Regions from separate parts of the Methylobacterium mesophilicum SR1.6/6 genome, predicted to be linked through region 2. Evidence: predicted binding sites of a transcription regulator. Region 2 holds the regulator's gene; each other region holds the start of a gene.
What was found. Region 2 encodes LexA, which represses DNA repair genes until DNA is damaged. Its sites were predicted from a motif close to TGTTCNNNNTGTGTTCNG; they were not measured.

Region 1: the regulator LexA is predicted to act here: its motif matches at 3,440-3,457, upstream of uvrA (excinuclease ABC subunit UvrA).
Region 3: the regulator LexA is predicted to act here: its motif matches at 4,505-4,522, upstream of MMSR116_RS28495 (ATP-dependent helicase).

Annotation. Positions count from the first base shown of each region.
Region 1 is NZ_CP043538.1:337,931-344,233, forward strand. Features, by position in the region: gene uvrA (excinuclease ABC subunit UvrA) at 131-3,295, opposite strand; gene MMSR116_RS01635 (cupin domain-containing protein) at 3,684-4,109, opposite strand; gene MMSR116_RS01640 (zinc-binding alcohol dehydrogenase family protein) at 4,120-5,139, opposite strand; gene MMSR116_RS01645 (winged helix-turn-helix transcriptional regulator) at 5,249-5,608, shown strand; gene MMSR116_RS01650 (methyl-accepting chemotaxis protein) at 5,710-6,303, shown strand, end outside.
Region 2 is NZ_CP043538.1:5,032,185-5,038,487, forward strand. Features, by position in the region: gene MMSR116_RS23820 (ComEC/Rec2 family competence protein) at 99-2,381, shown strand; gene lexA (transcriptional repressor LexA) at 2,375-3,100, opposite strand; gene MMSR116_RS23830 (hypothetical protein) at 3,337-3,807, shown strand; gene MMSR116_RS23835 (hypothetical protein) at 3,846-4,061, opposite strand; gene MMSR116_RS23840 (NRAMP family divalent metal transporter) at 4,142-5,383, shown strand; gene fae (formaldehyde-activating enzyme) at 5,446-5,985, shown strand; gene MMSR116_RS23850 (Uma2 family endonuclease) at 5,986-6,303, opposite strand, start outside.
Region 3 is NZ_CP043538.1:6,022,267-6,028,569, reverse strand. Features, by position in the region: gene MMSR116_RS28515 (ComEA family DNA-binding protein) at 11-376, shown strand; gene MMSR116_RS28510 (hypothetical protein) at 382-1,104, opposite strand; gene MMSR116_RS28505 (hypothetical protein) at 1,101-1,403, opposite strand; gene MMSR116_RS28500 (phosphoenolpyruvate carboxylase) at 1,524-4,412, shown strand; gene MMSR116_RS28495 (ATP-dependent helicase) at 4,533-6,303, shown strand, end outside.

The sequences.
Region 1 (6,303 bases), 1.9 Mb from region 2:
CCCGATCCGGGGCCGATCTGGGATACATTCCTCGTCCGGCAGCTCGAATCACCGCCCGCGGCAAGGGTCCGCCGGCCGGCACCCGGCAAATTCTGCCGGGTGCCGGCCGACTCGGATTCGACGCGCGGCGCTACCCGGCGGCGCTGCGGCGGGCCGGGTGCGGGGTGACCTGCCTGTCGACCGTCCTGTCGACCTGCCGGTCGGCCTGCGGAGCGGGGCGCCGCTCCAGCACCTCGCGCAGGAACCGGCCGGTATGGCTCGCGGTCGCGCGGGCGATCTGCTCCGGCGTGCCCTGCGCCACGACCTTCCCGCCGCCGTCGCCGCCCTCGGGGCCCATGTCGATCACCCAGTCGGCGGTCTTGATCACTTCGAGGTTGTGCTCAATCACCACCACGGTGTTGCCCTGGTCGACCAGCTCGTGGAGCACCTCCATGAGCTTGGCGACGTCGTGGAAGTGCAGGCCGGTGGTCGGCTCGTCGAGGATGTAGAGGGTGCGGCCGGTGGCGCGCTTCGACAGCTCCTTCGAGAGCTTCACGCGCTGCGCCTCGCCCCCCGACAGGGTGGTGGCCTGCTGGCCGACATGGACGTAGTGCAGGCCGACCCGCTTCAGGGTCTCGAGCTTGTCGCGGATCGCCGGCACCGCCTTGAACAGCTCGGCCGCCTCCTCGACGGTGGAATCGAGCACGTCGGCGATGGACTTGCCCCGGTACTTCACCTCCAGGGTCTCGCGGTCGTAGCGCTTGCCCTTGCAGACGTCGCAGGTGACGTAGACGTCGGGCAGGAAGTGCATCTCGATCTTGATGACGCCGTCGCCCGAGCAGGCCTCGCAGCGCCCGCCCTTCACGTTGAACGAGAAGCGCCCCGGCTGGTAGCCGCGGGCCTTGGCCTCGGGGAGGCCCGCGAACCAGTCGCGGATCGGCGTGAAGGCGCCGATATAGGTGGCGGGGTTCGAGCGCGGCGTGCGCCCGATCGGCGACTGGTCGATGTCGATGACCTTGTCGAGATGCTCCAGCCCCTCCAGCCGGCCGTAGGGGGCCGGGTGCTCCAGGGCGCCGTTCAGTTTTTTGGCCACCGCCTTGTAGAGCGTGTCGATCACCAGGGTGGACTTGCCGCCGCCCGAGACGCCGGTGATGCAGGTGAAGGTGCCGAGCGGAATCTCGACGTCGACGTCCTTGAGGTTGTTGCCCCGTGCGCCGAACAGCCCGAGCCTGCCCTTCCGGCCCTTGCGACGCGCGGTCGGGGTTCGGACTGACATTTCGCCAGTCAGATACTTGGCGGTGAGCGAAGCGGGATTGGCTAGCACCTCCGCGGGGGTGCCCTGCGCGATGATCTCGCCGCCGTGGATGCCGGCGCCCGGGCCGACATCGACCACGTAATCGGCCTGCAGGATCGCGTCCTCGTCGTGCTCGACCACGATCACCGAGTTGCCGAGGTCGCGCAGGCGCTTGAGCGTGCCGAGCAGCCGCTCGTTGTCGCGCTGGTGCAGGCCGATCGAGGGCTCGTCCAGCACGTAGAGCACGCCGGTCAGCCCCGAGCCGATCTGCGAGGCCAGCCGGATGCGCTGACTCTCGCCGCCCGAGAGTGAGCCGGAGCCGCGGGCGAGCGTCAGGTATTCGAGGCCGACATCCACCAGGAAGGTCAGCCGGTCGCGGATTTCTTTCAGGATTCGGACCGCGATCTCGTTCTGCTTCGCCGTGAGCTTGTCCGGCAGCTCCGAGAACCAGCGGTGGGCCTCGGAGACCGAGAGGGCGGTCACGTCGGCGATGTCCGCCATGGCGACCTTCACGGCGAGCGCCTCCGGCTTCAGCCGCTTGCCGCCGCAGGCGGCGCAGGGCGTCTCGCTCATGAAGCGCCCGATCTCCTCGCGCACCGCGTCGGAATCGCTCTCCTTGTAGCGGCGCTCCAGGTTCGGGATCACGCCCTCGAAGGGCTTGTTGACCGTGTACTTGCGCAAGCCGTCGTCGTAGGCGAAGCGGACCGCCTGCTTGCCCGAGCCGTACAGCACGATGGCACGGGCCGTCTCCGACAGGCTCTGCCAGGGGACGCCGGTCTTGAAGCCGAAATGCTCGGCCAGCGCGTCGAGGGTCTGGCCGTAATAGGGCGAGGTCGACTTCGCCCAGGGTCCGACCGCGCCGCGCTTCAGGCTGAGGCCCGGGTCGGAGATCACCAGCTCGGGGTCGATCCGCATCTCGTGCCCGATGCCGCCGCAGGTCGGGCAGGCTCCGAACGGGTTGTTGAACGAGAACAGCCGCGGCTCGATCTCCGCGATGGTGAAGCCCGAGACCGGACAGGCGAAGCGGGACGAGAAGGTGATGGTCCGGGGCTCTTCCCCCTCGGGGGCGTCGGCGAACACGACCTCCGCGATGCCGTCGGCGAGTTCCAGCGCGGTCTCGAAGGAATCCGCCAGCCGCGCGCCGATATCGGCGCGGACCACGATCCGGTCGACCACCACGTCGATGTCGTGCTTGAACTTCTTGTCGAGCTTGGGCACGTCGTCGATGGCGTAGTATTCGCCGTTCACGCGCAGGCGCTGGAAGCCCTTCTTCTGATATTCGGCGATCTCCTTGCGGTACTCGCCTTTCCGCCCGCGGACCACGGGCGCCAGCAGGTAGAGCCGGGTCTTCTCGGGCAGCTCCAGCACCCGGTCGACCATCTGCTGGACGGTCTGGCTCTCGATCGGCAGGCCGGTGGCGGGCGAGTAGGGGATGCCGACCCGCGCCCAGAGCAGGCGCATGTAGTCGTAGATCTCGGTGACCGTCCCGACGGTGGAGCGGGGGTTCTTCGAGGTGGTCTTCTGCTCGATGGAGATCGCCGGCGACAGCCCGTCGATCTGGTCGACGTCGGGCTTCGACATCATCTCCAGGAACTGGCGGGCATAGGCCGAGAGCGACTCGACGTAGCGGCGCTGCCCCTCGGCGTAGATCGTGTCGAAGGCGAGCGACGACTTGCCCGAGCCCGAGAGCCCGGTGAAGACCACGAGCCTGTCCCGGGGGATGGTCAGGTCGACGTTCTTGAGATTGTGCTCCCGGGCGCCGCGGATCGCGATGACCCGCCGGTCCTCTGGCGCTGCCGGGGCGGCGTCGAACAGGGCGGCCAGCTTGGCGTCGACGGCCGCCTCGGTCCGGGCCGCGGACGCTTCGCCCTTCGGGCCGGCCGACTTGGGCCGGGCTGCCTTGGTCGAGCCTGCCTTCGTCGAGGCCGCCTTCGTCGGGGCTTCCTTGGCGGGCATCTTGGGAGCGGCTTGGGCGGCGCCGGCGCGGCTTGCGACACGACTTCCAGCTTGGGCTTTGGCCATGAGGGCGGCGGTCTTTCGAGGCGTCGACGCGGTCAGAGTCGGATTCGCGCGCGGGCCAGCCGCCGCTCCCGCTCATGTCGAGCCCACGAGGCCCACGGCAAGATGCGGCCGGCGGGACGCAGGCCCGTCATGCGCCGCCCTTGCTAGAACGAAACGCGTACGGCGGCAACCGCTCCGTGGATGCGCAACCGTCTTGGCGAGCGCGGCGAAGCCATCCAGAGGGCGCCACGCTCCGCGATGTCGCGCCGCCCTGGGTCGCTTCGCTGCGCGCGCGATGACGTCGGCCCATCTCCGGTGCCGCATCGCGGGCGCTGAGATCCCACGTCGCCAGATCCCAACCCTCGGATTCTCATCCTCGACAGGTGCCGATGCCCGCGCTTCCTGATCGTCACCCCTCCGCGTTGCGGGCCATGAAGCTGGCCGGCGTCCCGTCCTCCGGGTTCACGAAGACGATGTCGGTGGGCGCCCGGCGGGGCGTGTCGATCGACAGGAACACCACCGGCGTCCCGGGCTCGATCTCCGGCATGGCGTGGACCGTGCCCTTCTCGAAGAACAGGAGCTGGCCCGGGCCGAACGCCGTCACGGCGGCGGGGTCGCCCATCCAGAACGTGCCCCGGCCCGAGAGGCAGTAGAGGTACTCGTCGCAGGTGGCGTGGTAGTGCGGCGGGGTCGGGCGGTAGACCCGGAACACCCGGGCGCTCGCCGCCTCCCGGTCGGTCAGGTAGGTGTCGACCAGGAGGGTCGTTGCGCTGTCGGGCAGGGACGCCGCCAGCGCCGCCACGTCGAAGATGCCGGTTCCCGCCGTCTCCGCCATCGCGTCCTCCCTAACTGGAAAAACCTTCGAGCACGATCTTGCCCCTGGCGCGCCCGCTCTCGATGAGCGCGTGGGCGCGCCGCAGGTTCGCGGCGTCGATCCGCCCGTAATGCTCACCCAGGGTGGTGCGCAGGCGCCCCGCGTCAACGAGGCGAGACAGTTCGTCGAGGAGGGCCCCCTGGGCGGCGATGTCGGCGGTGGCGAACATCGAGCGCGTGAACATGAACTCCCAGTGCAGCGACAGGCTCTTGCGCTTGAGGAGCCCGACATCGAGCTGATCGGGATCGTCGATCAGGGCGAGCCGGCCCTGCGGGGCGATCAGCGCGACGATCGCGGCCAAGTGGGCGTCGGTGCCGGTGGTGGAGAAGACGAGGCCCGGCGCCCCGAGGCCGAGCGCCGCCACCGCGTCCGCCAGCGGTTTGGAATGGTCGACCACGTGGTGGGCGCCGAGGTCCCGGCACCAGTGCGCCGTCTCGGGCCGCGACGCGGTGGCGATCACAGTCAGGTCCGTCAACTGCCGGGCGAGCTGGATCGCCACCGAGCCGACGCCGCCGGCCCCGCCGACGATCAGGATCGCTGGGGCGGCGCCCGGCACCGGCCGTCCCGTGTCGAGCCGGTCGAACAGGGTCTCCCAGGCGGTGATCGCGGTGAGCGGCAGGGCGGCGGCCTGCGCCCAGTCGAGGCTTCTGGGTTTGTGCCCGACGATGCGGGCGTCGACGCAATGGTATTCCGCGTTCGTCCCCGGCCGGGTCAGGTCGCCCGCGTAGAACACCGCGTCGCCCGCCGCGAAGCCCTGGACCTCCGCGCCCGCCGCGACGACGGTGCCGGCCGCGTCCCAGCCCAGCACCTTGACGCCGCCATCCTCCGGCTGCGCCCGCCGCCGGACCTTGGTGTCGACCGGGTTCACCGAGACCGCCTCGACCTTCACCAGCAGGTCGTGCGGGCCGGGCTCGGGCTGCGGCAGGTCGAGAGCGACCAGGGCTTCGGGATCGGTGATCGGCAGGGACGTGCGGTAGCCGACGGCGCGCATCGTGGTCTCCTCGGGCTGTCGCCGCGGGAGATGCCGCCCGCCTTCACGAACCGCAAGTACGCACATAAAACGCCCCTGGTGCCGGAAATGATACCGTCGGAGACAGCCCATGCCCCGCACCCGCCATCACGTCGGCGCCTGCAGCCCCGGCTGCGCCGTCGAGGCGACCCTCCGGTTCATCGACGGCAAGTGGAAGGGCGTGATCCTCTACCACCTGCTGGAGGGGACCCTGCGGTTCAACGAGATCCGGCGGCGGCTGACGAGCGTGACGCAGCGCATGCTCACGAACCAGCTGCGCGAAATGGAGGCGGACGGCCTGATCACCCGGACGGTCTACGCCCAAGTCCCGCCCAAGGTGGAGTACAGCCTGACCGAGCGCGGGCGCTCCCTTGAGCCGGTCATCCGCGCCCTGAAGACCTGGGGCGATGTGCACGCCGATCAGGCAACGACCGTCCAGAACGCTGCTTGATTGAGCAGATCATGCCGCACCGGTTGAGGAATCCATAACTGGATCTTTAAGACTTGGCGGGATGCTGAAACATCTCCTGCCGGACCATTCCAGATCTTCCGATGCCGCTCCTCGCCTCGCTCCGCGCCCGCATCCTGGCGGTGGCGCTCGCCCCGTGCCTCGCCTTCGCGGGGGCGGCGGGCCTCGTGGCGTCGGACCAATGGGCGCGCCGCGCCGAGATGGACCGGGTGGAGGGCCTCGTCGGCCTCGCCTCGCGGGTCAGCGCCTTCGTGCACGAGGCCCAGCGCGAGCGGGGCGCCTCCAGCCTGTTCCTGGGCGCGAAGGGCGCGCAGTTCGGGCCGGAACTGGCGGCCCAGCGCGGGCGCACCGACGCGGCGCTCGCCGGGCTGCCCCAGGCCGTGGCGGCCGCCACGGGCTTCGGCCCGGATTTCGCGGCGCGCGGGACGGGCTTCGCGCGGGCCCTGGCCGGGCTCGCGGACCAGCGCCGGGCGATCGACGCCCTCGTCCCGGGCGCGCCGCAGGCGGCCGTCTTCTACACCGGGCTGATCGGCGAAGGGCTGGGGCTCGTGCGGGCGATGGGCGGGGTGATCGACGAGGCCGGCCTCGCCGCGCGGGCGAACACCTACGCGGCGTTCCTGTCGCTCAAGGAGGCCGCCGGGCAGGAGCGGGCCGCCGCCTCGGCGGCCTTCGCCTCC
Region 2 (6,303 bases):
CGAAGTGCCGCCTGTAGCACGGGTCGGCGGATGGGTTAAGAATCGGCCGGAGAATCGCCGGCCGACGACGACAGGTCGCGCGGATCGAGGCGGCGGCAATGCGGCGGATCGGCGCGAGGCAGGCGGGGGGTGCCCTTGCGCTCGCCGGCCCGCGCGCGCTCACCCCTCCGGCGGTCCGCCGCTGGGTGGCGGAGGGGCTCGGCCGGGAAGCCGAGCAGCGGCGCCTGTTCCCCTGGCTGGCGGTGGCCTTCGGCGCGGGGATCCTGGTCTACTTCGCGGCGGCCGATGGGACGCCGATCCTGGCCGCGCCGCTGGTGGGGGCGGCTCTGGCCCTGGCGCCGGTGCCGTTCCTGGGGGCGCGGCCCGTGGCCCTGGCGCTGGCCCTCGCGGCCGCGGCCGGGTTCCTCGGCTTCGCGGCGGCCACGTGGCGGGTCACCCAGGTGGCCGCCCCGATCCTCACCCGGACCACCATCGGCCCCCTCGTCGGGATGGTCGAGGCGCTGGACGAGCGCGAGGTCGGCGCCCGGCTGGTGATCCGCGTGGAGAGCTTCGCCGGGCTCGCGCCGGAGGCGCGGCCGGTCCATGTCCGGGTGTCGTTCCGCAGGACGCCGATCCCGCGACCCGGGGACGTCATCGCCGCAACCGCCCGGCTGCTGCCGCCGCCGGAGGCCGCCCGGCCCGGCGGCTACGACTTCGCCCGGGACGCGTATTTCCAGGGTCTCGGCGCCGTGGGCTCGCTGGTCGGAGCGGTCACGGTCCGCGCGCCCGCGGAGCCGCCGCCCCTGCGCCTGCGGCTCGCCGCGACGCTGGACGCGGCCCGCAACGCGTTGACCCGCCGGATCGCGGAGGCCGAGGGCGGGCAGGCGGGGGCGGTCGCGGCGGCCCTGGTGACGGGCAAGCGCGGGCTGATCGGGCCGGCGACCAACGACGCGCTGCGCGCCGCCGGCATCTACCACGTGGTGTCGATCTCCGGGCTCCACATGGTGCTGGCCGCCGGCGTGGTGTTCTGGCTGGTCCGGGCGGCCCTCGCCCTGGTGCCGTACTGCGCGCTGGTCTGGCCGATCAAGAAGATCGCGGCCGGCTTCGCCATGGTGGGCGTGACCGCCTACTGCGCCTTCTCGGGCTGGGACATCGCCGCCGAGCGCTCGCTGATCATGACCCTGATCATGCTGGGCGCGATCCTGGCAGACCGGCCGGCCCTGTCGATGCGCAACCTCGCGCTCGCCGCCCTGATCGCGCTCGCCCGCGAGCCGGAGGGCCTGCTCGGCCCGAGCTTCCAGATGTCGTTCGGGGCGGTGGCGGGGCTGATCGCCTGCGCGCGCCTGATCGACGGCCGGCTGTTCGTGCGCCCCGGGGCGGGACGGATCGGGCGCCTTGTGGGCAGCGGCCTGTCGGCGGTCACCGGGACCCTGGCCACGACCCTGGTGGCGCAGGTCGCCACCGCGCCCTTCGCCACCTACCACTTCCAGACCGTGCAGCCCTTCGGGCTCGTCGGCAACGCCCTGACGCTGCCCCTCGTCTCCCTGGTGGTGATGCCCGCCGCGGTCCTCGGGATCCTGGCCTATCCCTTCGCCCTCGACCGGCCGGTCTGGTGGCTGATGGGTCAGGCGGTGGGGGGCATGCTGGCGATTTCCGAGTGGATCGCCGGGTTCGAGCGCGCCATCCTCGTGCTGCCGGCCTTCGGAACCGCGGCGCTGACCCTGCTGACCGCAAGCCTGCTGCTGGCGACGCTCCCGGTCTCGCGCCTGCGCTGGCTCGCCGGGCCGCCCCTCCTGCTGGGGCTCTGGCTCACCGTGCTGCCGGACCGCTACGACGTCTACGTCGACCGGCAGGGCGGCGGCGCGGCGGTGCGGGGGCCGGACGGCCGCCTCGCCGCCCTGGGCAGCCCCTCCGGCTTCGTGCTGGAACAGTGGCTGAAGGCGGACGGCGACGGGCGGCGCCCCGGCGCGCTGGTCACGCCGTCCGGAAGCGGGCGCTGCGACCGGCTCGGATGCACCGCGCGCCTGCCGGATGGGCGGGCGGTCGCGCTGGTCCGGGATCGCCGCGCCTTCCCGGAGGATTGCGCCCGGGCCGCGGTGCTGATCACCGGCCTCGCGGCGCCCCCGACCTGCACGGGGCCCCTCGTGATCGACCGGCATGTCCTGGCGGATCACGGAGCCGTGGCGCTCCGGGCCGAACCCGGCGGGTTCACCGCGCGCTACGCCCGGACCGGTGATCGCGGCCTGCCGTGGCGACCGCACCGGGACACGAAGCCGGCACCGCCGATGACCGCCGCAGTCGACAGCAGTCGCGCCATGGAGGAGCCTGCGGCCCCGGCTGAGGCCGACGGATCGAGCGGCGGGGACGCGCCCGGCGACGCGCCCGCCGAACCGCTTCAGTAGCGGCGGACGAGACTCACGAGGCGGCCCTGGATCTGGACCCGGTCGGGCCCGAGGACGCGGGTCTCGTAGGCCGGGTTGGCGGCCTCCAGGGCGATCGAGGAGCCGCGGCGGCGCAGGCGCTTGAGCGTCGCCTCCTCGTCGTCGATCAGGGCCACGATGATATCGCCCGTGTTGGCGGTGTCCTGCTTGCGGATCACCACGAGGTCGCCGTCGAGGATGCCGGCCTCGACCATCGAATCACCGCGCACCTCCAGGGCGTAGTGCTCGCCGCCGGCCAGGAAGTCCGGCGACAGGGTGATGGCGTGGCTCTGGTTCTGGATCGCCGAGACCGGCGTGCCGGCCGCGATCCGGCCCATGACGGGGATCGACACCGCCCGTCCGGCCTCGTCGATCATGCGGGCATTGGCGGGCAGCGGTGGCTGCTTGGACTTGCCACCCTCCACCACGCTCGGGGTGAACCGGCGGGGCTCGGCGGGCGCCTGGGCCGCGGCCGCCTGCGTCAGGCTCTCGGGGATGCGGATCACCTCGATGGCGCGCGCCCGATTCGGCAGGCGCCGGAGGAAGCCGCGCTCCTCGAGGGCCGTGATCAGCCGGTGGATGCCCGACTTCGACTTCAGGTCGAGGGCGTCCTTCATCTCGTCGAAGGACGGCGGGACGCCGCATTCCTGCATGCGGTTCTGGATGAAGCGCAGGAGGTCCAGCTGCTTGCGCGTGAGCATCGACGTGGGCCTCGCGGCTTGAGGGACCGCCTCGTGGCGGCCACAGAAACAAATCACGAACACGTTAAACGTTCCGCAAGTGTTCCGCAAGAGAGATATGGCCACGCTTGCGTGCGTGGCGGCCGCCTGCCGGGGAGAAACGCATTGACGGCGCAAGCGGAGCCGTTTCAATGCGTCCAGCCGGCCGTCCGGGGATAAGCCCGGGGCGCGGCGTGGATCGGGCTGGGATGACGAGGATGCGACGACCCGCAGCTCTGCTGCCCCTCGGCGTGGTGACCTTCGGCGTGGTGACCCTCGGCCTGGCGCTCGCCGGCTGCACGACCGGGTTCTCCTACATCTCCCGGAACTACGTCGCGCTGACCCCGCAGGTGGTGACGATCGGCTGCAAGGAGCCCTACGAGGTCTACGACAACCGGCAAGTGCGCCGGATGCTGATCGTCTCGAACGCCCTGCGGGAATATGCCGGCTGCAACCTGAGCGAGGTCCGGATCGATCCCGAGCCCGAGGCGACGCGGGTGAAGCGCTTCCGGACCGCGGCCCGGGCCTATCTCGACGAGACCGTGCGCGAGGATTGCCGGATCACCGGCGAGACCGTGTTCGATCCGCTGAAGACAGAGTTCGCCTACGCGTGCGACGCGCCGATCGAGAAGCGCGGCACGGTGGTTCCGCGGCTTCCGGGCCGCAATCCGGGCCTGATCCTGCGCTGAACCGCGGGCCCGGCGCCCGCGCCCGTCAGGTCCCCGGCTCAGGTCCCCGGCTTGGGGAAGGTGCGCTCGGTCGCGTCCCCAGCCGCCGCCAGCAGCGCGCGGGCGAAGGCGCGGGCCTCCGCCCGGTCCAGGGTGATGGCGGCGGTGACCGGCGCGCCGCCGAGGTCGGATAGGGCGAGTTCCAGGCGCACCCCGTCGGGCACGGCGCTCGCCTGAAGGCTCCAGCCGGAACCCCGATCCGTGCTCTCCGCCATCTCAATTCCTCCCGCGGGCTCCCGGGAAAACGCCGCAGGCGTCCGCCGGAACTGCCGCCGCCCGGGACTGTTCCCGAGCCGTGCCCAGCGCTTCCCTGCCCCGCCTGTCCGCGTTCCTCAAGGCCGCGGGCCCGGGACTGGTCGTGATGCTCGCCGATACGGATGTCGGCAGCCTGATCACGGCGGCCCAGAGCGGCGCGCGCTGGGGCTACTCGCTGCTGCTCCTGCAGATCCTGCTGGTGCCGATCCTCTACGTCGTCCAGGAGCTGACGGTCCGGCTCGGGACCGCCACGGGCCGCGGCCATGGCGAGCTGATCCGGACGCATTACGGGCCGGCCTGGGCCTGGATCTCCTACGGCGGCCTCGTGGTCGCGGGAATCGGCGCCATCGTGACGGAGTTCTCCGGGATCGCCGGGATCGGCGACCTGTTCGGGGTTCCGCGGCTCGTGAGTCTCGGGCTGCCGGCGACCCTGCTCCTCGGGCTGGTCTTCACCGGCAGCTACCGGCGCGTCGAGGTGGTGGCGATCGCAGTCGGCCTGTTCGAGCTGGTCTTCGTCGGGCTGGCGATCGCGGCGCGGCCGGACGTGCCGGAGATCGTCGCCTCCTTCGGGCACATCCCGCTGGGTGACGGGCAATACCGGGTGCTGATCGCCGCCAATATCGGCGCGGTGATCATGCCGTGGATGATCTTCTACCAGCAGTCGGCCATCGTCGACAAAGGCCTCGGCTGGGACCATGCGCGCCGCTCGCGGCTCGACACCCTGGTGGGTGCGGTGATCTCGCAATGCGTGATGGGGGCGATCCTGATCGCGGCCGCCGCCACGATCGGCAAGTCCGGGCAGGGCAGCGCGAAGGGGCTGGAGACCGTGGGCGACCTCGCGGGCGCCTTCACCCCGGCCCTCGGGCCCTGGCTCGGGCAGGTGGTGTTCGGGGTCGGCATCATCGCGGCGGCCTTCGTGGCTTTGAACGTCGTGGCCCTGGCGCTGGCCTGGGGCTTCGGCGACGTGACCGGCCGGCCGCACTCCCTCGGGCAGTCGCCCCGGGAGGCGCCGGCCTTCTACGGCGCCTTCGCGCTGGCGGTCGCCGCGGGGGCGGTGGCCGTGCAGCTCGTGCCGAACCTCGTGGCGCTCAACATCGCGGTCGAGGTCATGAACGCCCTGCTCCTGCCCCTGGCGCTCGGCCTGCTGATCCTGCTGGCCACGCGCGCCCTGCCGGAGGGGCAGCGCGTGGCCGGGGCCTACAGGTGGGTCGTCTACGCCGTGTCGGGGATCACGATCGCCTTCGCGATGATCGGCGTGCTCGACGGGGTCGGCCTGCTCTGACGCGATTGACGCGAGCCCTCCGATGATGTCTCCCGCGGGCTCCGATCAGGTGGAGTTCGAACATGCAAGAGATCTGGTTCCGCACGGGCGAGGCCACGGTGCTGGCGGCCGAGGGCCAGTACACCGACGCCATGCCGGAGGTGCTGATCGGCTCGGTGCGCGGTCCGGTCGGTCAGGCCTTCGCGTCGATGATGGGGCAGGTCCAGGGCCACACGCGGATGTTCGTGGTCCGCGACCTCAACCAGCTGGTCCGCCCCGCCACGATGATGACCACCAAGGTCACTATCCACACGGCCGAGTATGCCGAGCTCCTCGGCGGCGTGGTCCAGGCCGCCACCGGCGACGCGATCGTGGACTGCATCATCGAGGGCATCCTGCCGAGGGACGGGCTCGACGAGCTGTGCATGATCATCATGATCTGGCTCGACCAGCGCTGCGCCGAGGACGACAACCTCGACCAGAAGGACCTCTACCGGACCAACTACGAGGCGACGAAGCTCGCCATCGCCCGCGCCCTCAAGGGCGAGCCGACGGTGGACGAGCTGATCGCCAACCGGAAGACCGTGAAGCACTACGCGCTCGACGGCGTGATCGAGTACTGATCAGCCCTGTGCGACGGGCGTGCGGGCATAGAGATCCGCCACGGCGCAATCGAGGCCGAAACCGGGGAGGACCAGACGGTCATCCCCGGTCAGGCGGGCGCAGGTCCAGGTCTCCCCGCTGCGCACCGACAGGGTCAGCGCGCGGCTCCTCTGCTCGATCAGGAGCACGGCCTGACAGAGCGGCAAGGCCTCGTAGCCCGCGCGCTTGACGTCGATCTTCGTCTGGCGCGTGCCGGGCAGCTTCCGGTGATCGCTCGGCGAGAGGATCTCAGCGGCCAGATAACAACCGTCGACGACGTTCCGGTCAGGCTCGATGGT
Region 3 (6,303 bases), 990 kb from region 2:
GAGTACCACCATGGCTTCCCCCACCAAGACGCTCGCCCTCCTCGCCCTTCTCTCGAGTCTGGTCGCGGCGCCCGCGCTGGCTCAGGCCCCGGCGCCGCAGGCCCCCAGCGCGGCGTCCCCTGCCGCGCCCGCCAAGCCCGTGGCGCCGAGCGCCCCGGTCGCCGGCTCGCCGAACGCCGCCAAGGGCGCGCTCATCGACCTCAACAGCGCCAGCGCCGAGGAACTCGACGCGCTGCCCGGGGTCGGCTCCGCGCGCGCCGCGGCGATCATCAAGGGCCGCCCCTATCGCGGAAAGGACGATCTGGTCTCCAAGAAGATCATCCCGGCGAACGTCTACGACGGCATCAAGGACAAGGTCATCGCCAAGCAGAAGTAGCCGCCCTATTCGGCGATCGCCCCCTGCGGCATGGAGAAGCCGGGGGGCGTCTTCTCGGCCGCCTTCGGCGCCGCGCGCCGGGCGGGGGCCTTCTTGCGGGCCTCCGCCTTGGGCGCCTTCACGGCGGGTGGCTCGTCGCAGGCCTTGAAGGCGAGCTTCGCCAGAGGCGTACCCTCCTCGGTCACGATGACGATCGGATCGGGCAGCGCCGGCAGGGCCGCCTGCCAGTGGATCGGGCCGCCCAGCATGGCCTCGATGCCCGCCGGGGCGCCGCCGCGCCGCAGCGTGGTGAAATCCGGACCGTAGGCCGTCGCGACCTTCCCGGCGATCACGACCTGCAGGACCTCGTTGACCTCGGGCGTCAGGGGTCGGAGCGGGTTCGTCGTGCGGATCTCCCCGGCCCGGGTGATCACCATCTTGAACCCCTTGCCGTTCTCGAAGCGCGCCGCCCGGCTGCCGCAGGGCTGCTCGACGGCGGGCGCGGCCGCCGGCGTGGGGTTCGGAGCCTGCGGCGGAGGCGGCGTCGAAGCGGATGGCGTGACGGCGGGTGCCGGTGCGGCCTGGGCGGGTGCGGCCTGGACGGGGGCAGTCTGGGCGGGTGCAGTCTGGACGGGTGCGGCCCGGGCAGCTGCCGGCCGGGCCGCCCCGTCGGACGCGCCCAGCGCGGCCGACGGGCAGGCTGGTGCGGCGAGCACGAGGGCGGCCGCGAAGCGGGCGAACGGCCTCACTGTCCGGCCTCCGTCCGGTCGCGCCGCGACGCCTCCCCCCGGTCCGCCCGGCCGAGCTTTCTGATCGGTTCCAATTCGTTCGCTTCCAGGTCGAGCACGTGGGGATCGAGCACCTGCGCGCTGCGGTCGATGGGGCTCCTGCGCGTGCCGACCGAACCGAGGACGAGGTCCTCGTGCTCGACGTCGAGCTCGGTCTCCAGACGCAGCGGCGCGCGCCGGCTCCGGGTCACCATCGAGACGACGGACACCACGGCGACGGCGAAGATCAGTATCGCCAGGACGATCAGCAGGCGCTCCATGCTGCGCGCAGCTCTAACCCGCGCGGAGGGCCGCAGTCACCCCACCGTCACGCGCGGAACGCTCCTTGCGTGGTGCGCTGGACCGGGTAGATGCGGGCGGACCGGAGGCGGGATCGATCGATGCAGCACCAGCCGAGTCGCGAGCCCGAAGAGCTGGAGGGCCACCTCCTCGGGTTGATCGAGGGGGCACGGGATCAGGCCCGGGAAGATCCGTTCCGCAACCCCGTGCTGGCCGTGACGCTGGCCATCACGCGGCGGTTCGACCGGGACGAGATCTCGCTCGGCGACCTCGAAGGCCTGTTCGTCCGGCTGCGCGCCGCTGCCCTGTCCGCGCGGGCGGCGCGGCTGCGGGCCTATGTCGGGCTGGAAGCGGGGCCGGCGGCGTCGCAGGATCCGCAGGCCGCGATCCCGGCGCGCCTCGTGGCCGCCGTGCCCGAACGGCCCGACGCCGTCGCGGACTTCGCGCGCTTCATCCACCGCACCGCCTTCGCGGTGGTCTTCACGGCCCACCCGACCTTCGGCATGCCGCGGGCCGTGGCGGGCCTCCTCGCCGAGGCCGCGAGCCTCCCCGATGAGGCCGCCCGCGCCGAGCTGATCGCCCGCGCCGCCAAGCTCTCCACACGGCCGGACGTGCCGATCACCCTGGACGTGGAGTTCGAGCAGGCCTGCGCGGCGGCCAATAACGGGCGGCTCGCCCTCGACGCCTTCAACGGCGCCCTCCTGGACGCGGCCCGCGCCCGCTGGCCCGACCGGTGGACCGAGCTGACGCCCCGCCCCTTCGCCATCGCCAGCTGGGTCGGCTGCGACACCGACGGGCGCACCGACATCGGCTGGTGGGACACCCTGCGCTACCGGCTGATCTCGAAGCGCATGCAGTTCGACCGGGTGATGCGCGAGTTGCCCGAGATCGCCGCCTGCCGCGAGGTCCGCGGGCTCGCCGAGGGCGCGCTGGCCGCGGTGAACCGCCAGCTCGCCGTCGCGCCGCGCCTCGGCGACCAGCCCTCGCTCGAATCGGTCCACCGGTTCGCCCTGGCGCTGATCATCGAACGCGACCGCGCGCAGACCGACGCCAGCATCCTCGTGGCGGGGCTGACCCGGGCCCTGGAGGCGGCGGAGGATCCGGCCGACCAGCGGCGGATCGCCATCCTGCGGTCGGGCGTCGCCACGCACGGCCTGTCGAACGCCCTGCCGCATTTCCGGCTGAACGCCAGCCAGATCCACAACGCGGTCCGCCGGGTCATCGACCTCGAGGGTGAGCCCACCGACGCGGCGCGGCGCCGCTCGCACCTCGCCACGATCCACGCGCTCCTGAACGACGTCCGCCCGGTGGCGGTGGATTTCGGCGCGCTCGCCGCCGAGCGCGCCTCGGCTGCCCGGCTGATGATGACGATCGCCCAGATCCTCAAGCACGTGGACGGCACCCACCCGGTGCGCTTCCTCATCGCCGAGACCGAGACCGGCTACACGCTGCTCGCCGCCCTCTGGCTGGCGCGCCACTACGGGATCAGTGACAAGCTGGAGATCACACCGCTGTTCGAGACGGCGAGCGCCCTGGAGCAGGGCATCCGGGTGCTCGACGACGCTCTGCGCAACCCGCACTGGCGCCAATATCTGAAGCGCATCGGCCGGCTGACCGTGCAGTTCGGCTATTCCGATTCGGGCCGCTATGTCGGCCAGCTCGCCGCCACCTTCTGGATCGAGCGGCTGCGCCTGCGCATCACCGAGATGCTGGTCCAGAACGGCCTCGCCGACATCGAGCTCGCGATCTTCGACACGCACGGCGAATCGATCGGCCGCGGCGCCCATCCGACCAGCTTGCGCGACCGCCTCGCCTACCTCGCGCCCGAGGATGCGCGCGACCGCGCCCGCAAGGCCGGCATCAAGGTGCGGCTCGAATCGAGCTTCCAGGGCACCGACGGCTACCTGCTCTACGGCACCGAGGCGCTGGCCCGCGCCAGCGTCGACCGGATCGCCGAGCACGTCTACGCCCTGGACGTGGCCGAGGACGACAGCTTCTCGGACTACGCCCTCAACGACGGCCCGCGGGAGGCGGATCCCGCGGACGATCCGATCTACTCCGAGCCGGACTTCGCCCTCGAGTTCTTCACCGCGGCCCGCCAGGACATGGAGGCGCTGGTCGACGATTCGGGCTACGCCGCCCTGCTCGGCACCTTCGGCCCGAGCCTGATCGACCGCACGGGCTCCCGCCCCGTGGCGCGCCAGAGCGACAATGGCGGGCCGGCCCGCATCACCCATCCGCGCCAGATGCGGGCGATCCCCAACAACGCGATCCTGCACCAGCTCGGCTTCCTGGCGAATTCCCTCCACGGGATCGGCCGCGCCGCCCAGCGCGGCCCCGACCTGTTCCGCGACATGCGCCGCGACTCGGTGCGCTTCTCCCGGGCCTTCCGGCTGGTCCAGCACGCGGCCTCCGTGGGCGACCTCGACGTGCTGCGCGCCTACATCGACACCCTCGACCCGGCCGTGTGGCTGGAGCGGGCGCGGCGGACGCAGAAGGATTTCCGCCGGGACGAGCTGGTGGTGATCGCGGGCGCCCTGGAGCGGCTCGACCTCGCCTCCGCGCTCCGGAGCCTGTTCGGCCGGCTGACCCGCGACTGGCTCGCCCTGACGGCCGCCGCCCCCGACCTGCCGGGCATGTCGGCGCGGCTGACGCTGCTGCACGCGCTCCGCCTCGCCCTGATCCATCGGATCTGGTTCCTGGCGGTGCACATCCCGGGCTTCCGGCCGCAGGCGGGCATCTCCCGCGAGCAGCTGCTGGAGCGGTTCCTGCGCCTCGATATCGACGGCTGCCTGAAGCTCCTCGACGAGATCTTCCCGGTCACCCCCGACCCGACGCTGGGCCTCAACTTCGGCGAGCCGGCGGGCCCGCGGGATGTCGGCACCTACGCGGCCGAGCACGCCAACCTGTTCGAGCCGATCCGCCGGATGTTCGAGCAGGTGCGCGAGATCTCCGGGATGATCCAGCACGAGGTCGGCGCGTTCGGGTAGCGCGCCGGGGCGGCCAGCGTTTCGGGATCGCCCCCGCGAGACCGGCCGCACGCACACGCTCCGGTGGCATCCGCCGCGAACGGCCTCGACGCCGTTCGCGATTTGGTCCAGGGATGCGGGATGCAGAACCGCCCGCACGCGCTGCCCGCCGGGGACGGCGCCCCGTCCTCCTCCATCGCCGCCCGCGCCATGGGCGCGCTCCGCCGCGACGCCGCCGGCTACCTCGAAGGGCTCAACCCCGAGCAGCGCCGCGCGGTCGAGACCACGGAGGGCCCGGTTCTGGTGCTGGCGGGTGCCGGCACCGGCAAGACCCGGGTGCTGACCACCCGCATCGCCCACCTGATCGCCACCAACCGGGCGCGGCCCTTCGACATCCTGGCGGTGACCTTCACCAACAAGGCCGCCCGGGAGATGAAGCACCGGATCGGCAGCCTGATCGGCCCCGCCGGCGAGGGCATGCCCTGGCTCGGCACCTTCCACGCCATCGGCACCAAGATCCTGCGCCGCCACGCCGAACTCGTCGGGCTGAAATCCGATTTCACCATCCTCGGCACCGACGACCAGCTCCGGCTGATGAAGCAGGTCATCCTCGACCAGAACGTCGACGAGAAGCGCTGGCCGGCCCGCGCCCTGTCGCACGCCATCGACGGCTGGAAGAACCGCGGCCTCGGCCCCGAGCAGGTGCCGCCGGGCGAGGCCTCGTCCTTCGCCTTCGGCAAGGGCGGCGCCCTCTACACCGCCTACCAGGCCCGGCTCGCGACGCTCAACGCCGTCGATTTCGGCGATCTTTTGCTCCTTTGCCTCAAGCTCTGGCGCGAGAACCCCGACGTGCTGGCCAACTACCAGGACCGGTTCCGCTACATCCTGGTGGACGAGTACCAGGACACCAACGTCGCCCAGTACCTCTGGCTGAGACTGCTGGCGCAAAATCGCAAGAACATCGCCTGCGTGGGCGACGACGACCAGTCGATCTACGGCTGGCGCGGCGCCGAGGTCGACAACATCCTGCGCTTCGAGCACGACTTCCCCGGCGCCGTGGTGGTGCGGCTGGAGCGCAACTACCGCTCCACGGGCCATATCCTGGCGGCCGCCTCCGGACTCATCGCGAAGAACGAGAGCCGGCTCGGCAAGACCCTGCGCACCGACGACGAGCCGGGCGAGCGCGTCACCGTGACGGGCGCCTGGGATTCCGAGGAGGAGGCGCGGCTGCTCGCCGAGTCCATCGAATCCCTCCAGTCGAAGCAGCACCCCCTGTCGGAGATTGCCGTGCTGGTGCGGATCTCCGCGCAGATGCGCGAGATCGAGGATCGCTTCGTCCAGCTCGGCCTTCCCTACCGGGTGATCGGCGGCCCGCGCTTCTACGAGCGGGCCGAGATCCGCGACGCGCTGGCGTATCTGCGCGCCACCGTGAACGTCAGCGACGACCTCGCCTTCGAGCGGATCGTGAACACGCCGAAGCGCGGGCTGGGCGACGCCACCCTGCAGCAGCTTCACGGCTACGGCCGCGCCAACCGGGTGCCCCTGCGGATCGCCGCCCAGCGCCTGTGCGAGACCGACGAGCTGAAGCCCCGGGTCCGCTCCACCCTGCGGGCGCTGACCGAGAGCTTTTCCCGCTGGGCGCGGCTGGTGGAATCCCAGCCGCACAGCGAGGTCGCGCAGATCATCCTCGAGGAGTCCGGCTACACCGAGATGTGGCAGAAGGACCGCTCCGCCGACGCCGCAGGCCGGCTGGAGAACCTGAAGGAATTCGTCCGCTCCATGGAGGAATTCCCCGACATGGCGGCCTTCCTGGAGCACGTCTCCCTGGTGATGGAGGCCTCGGAGACCGAGGGGGCCGAGCGGGTCTCCCTGATGACCCTCCACGCCGCCAAGGGGCTCGAGTTCGACACCG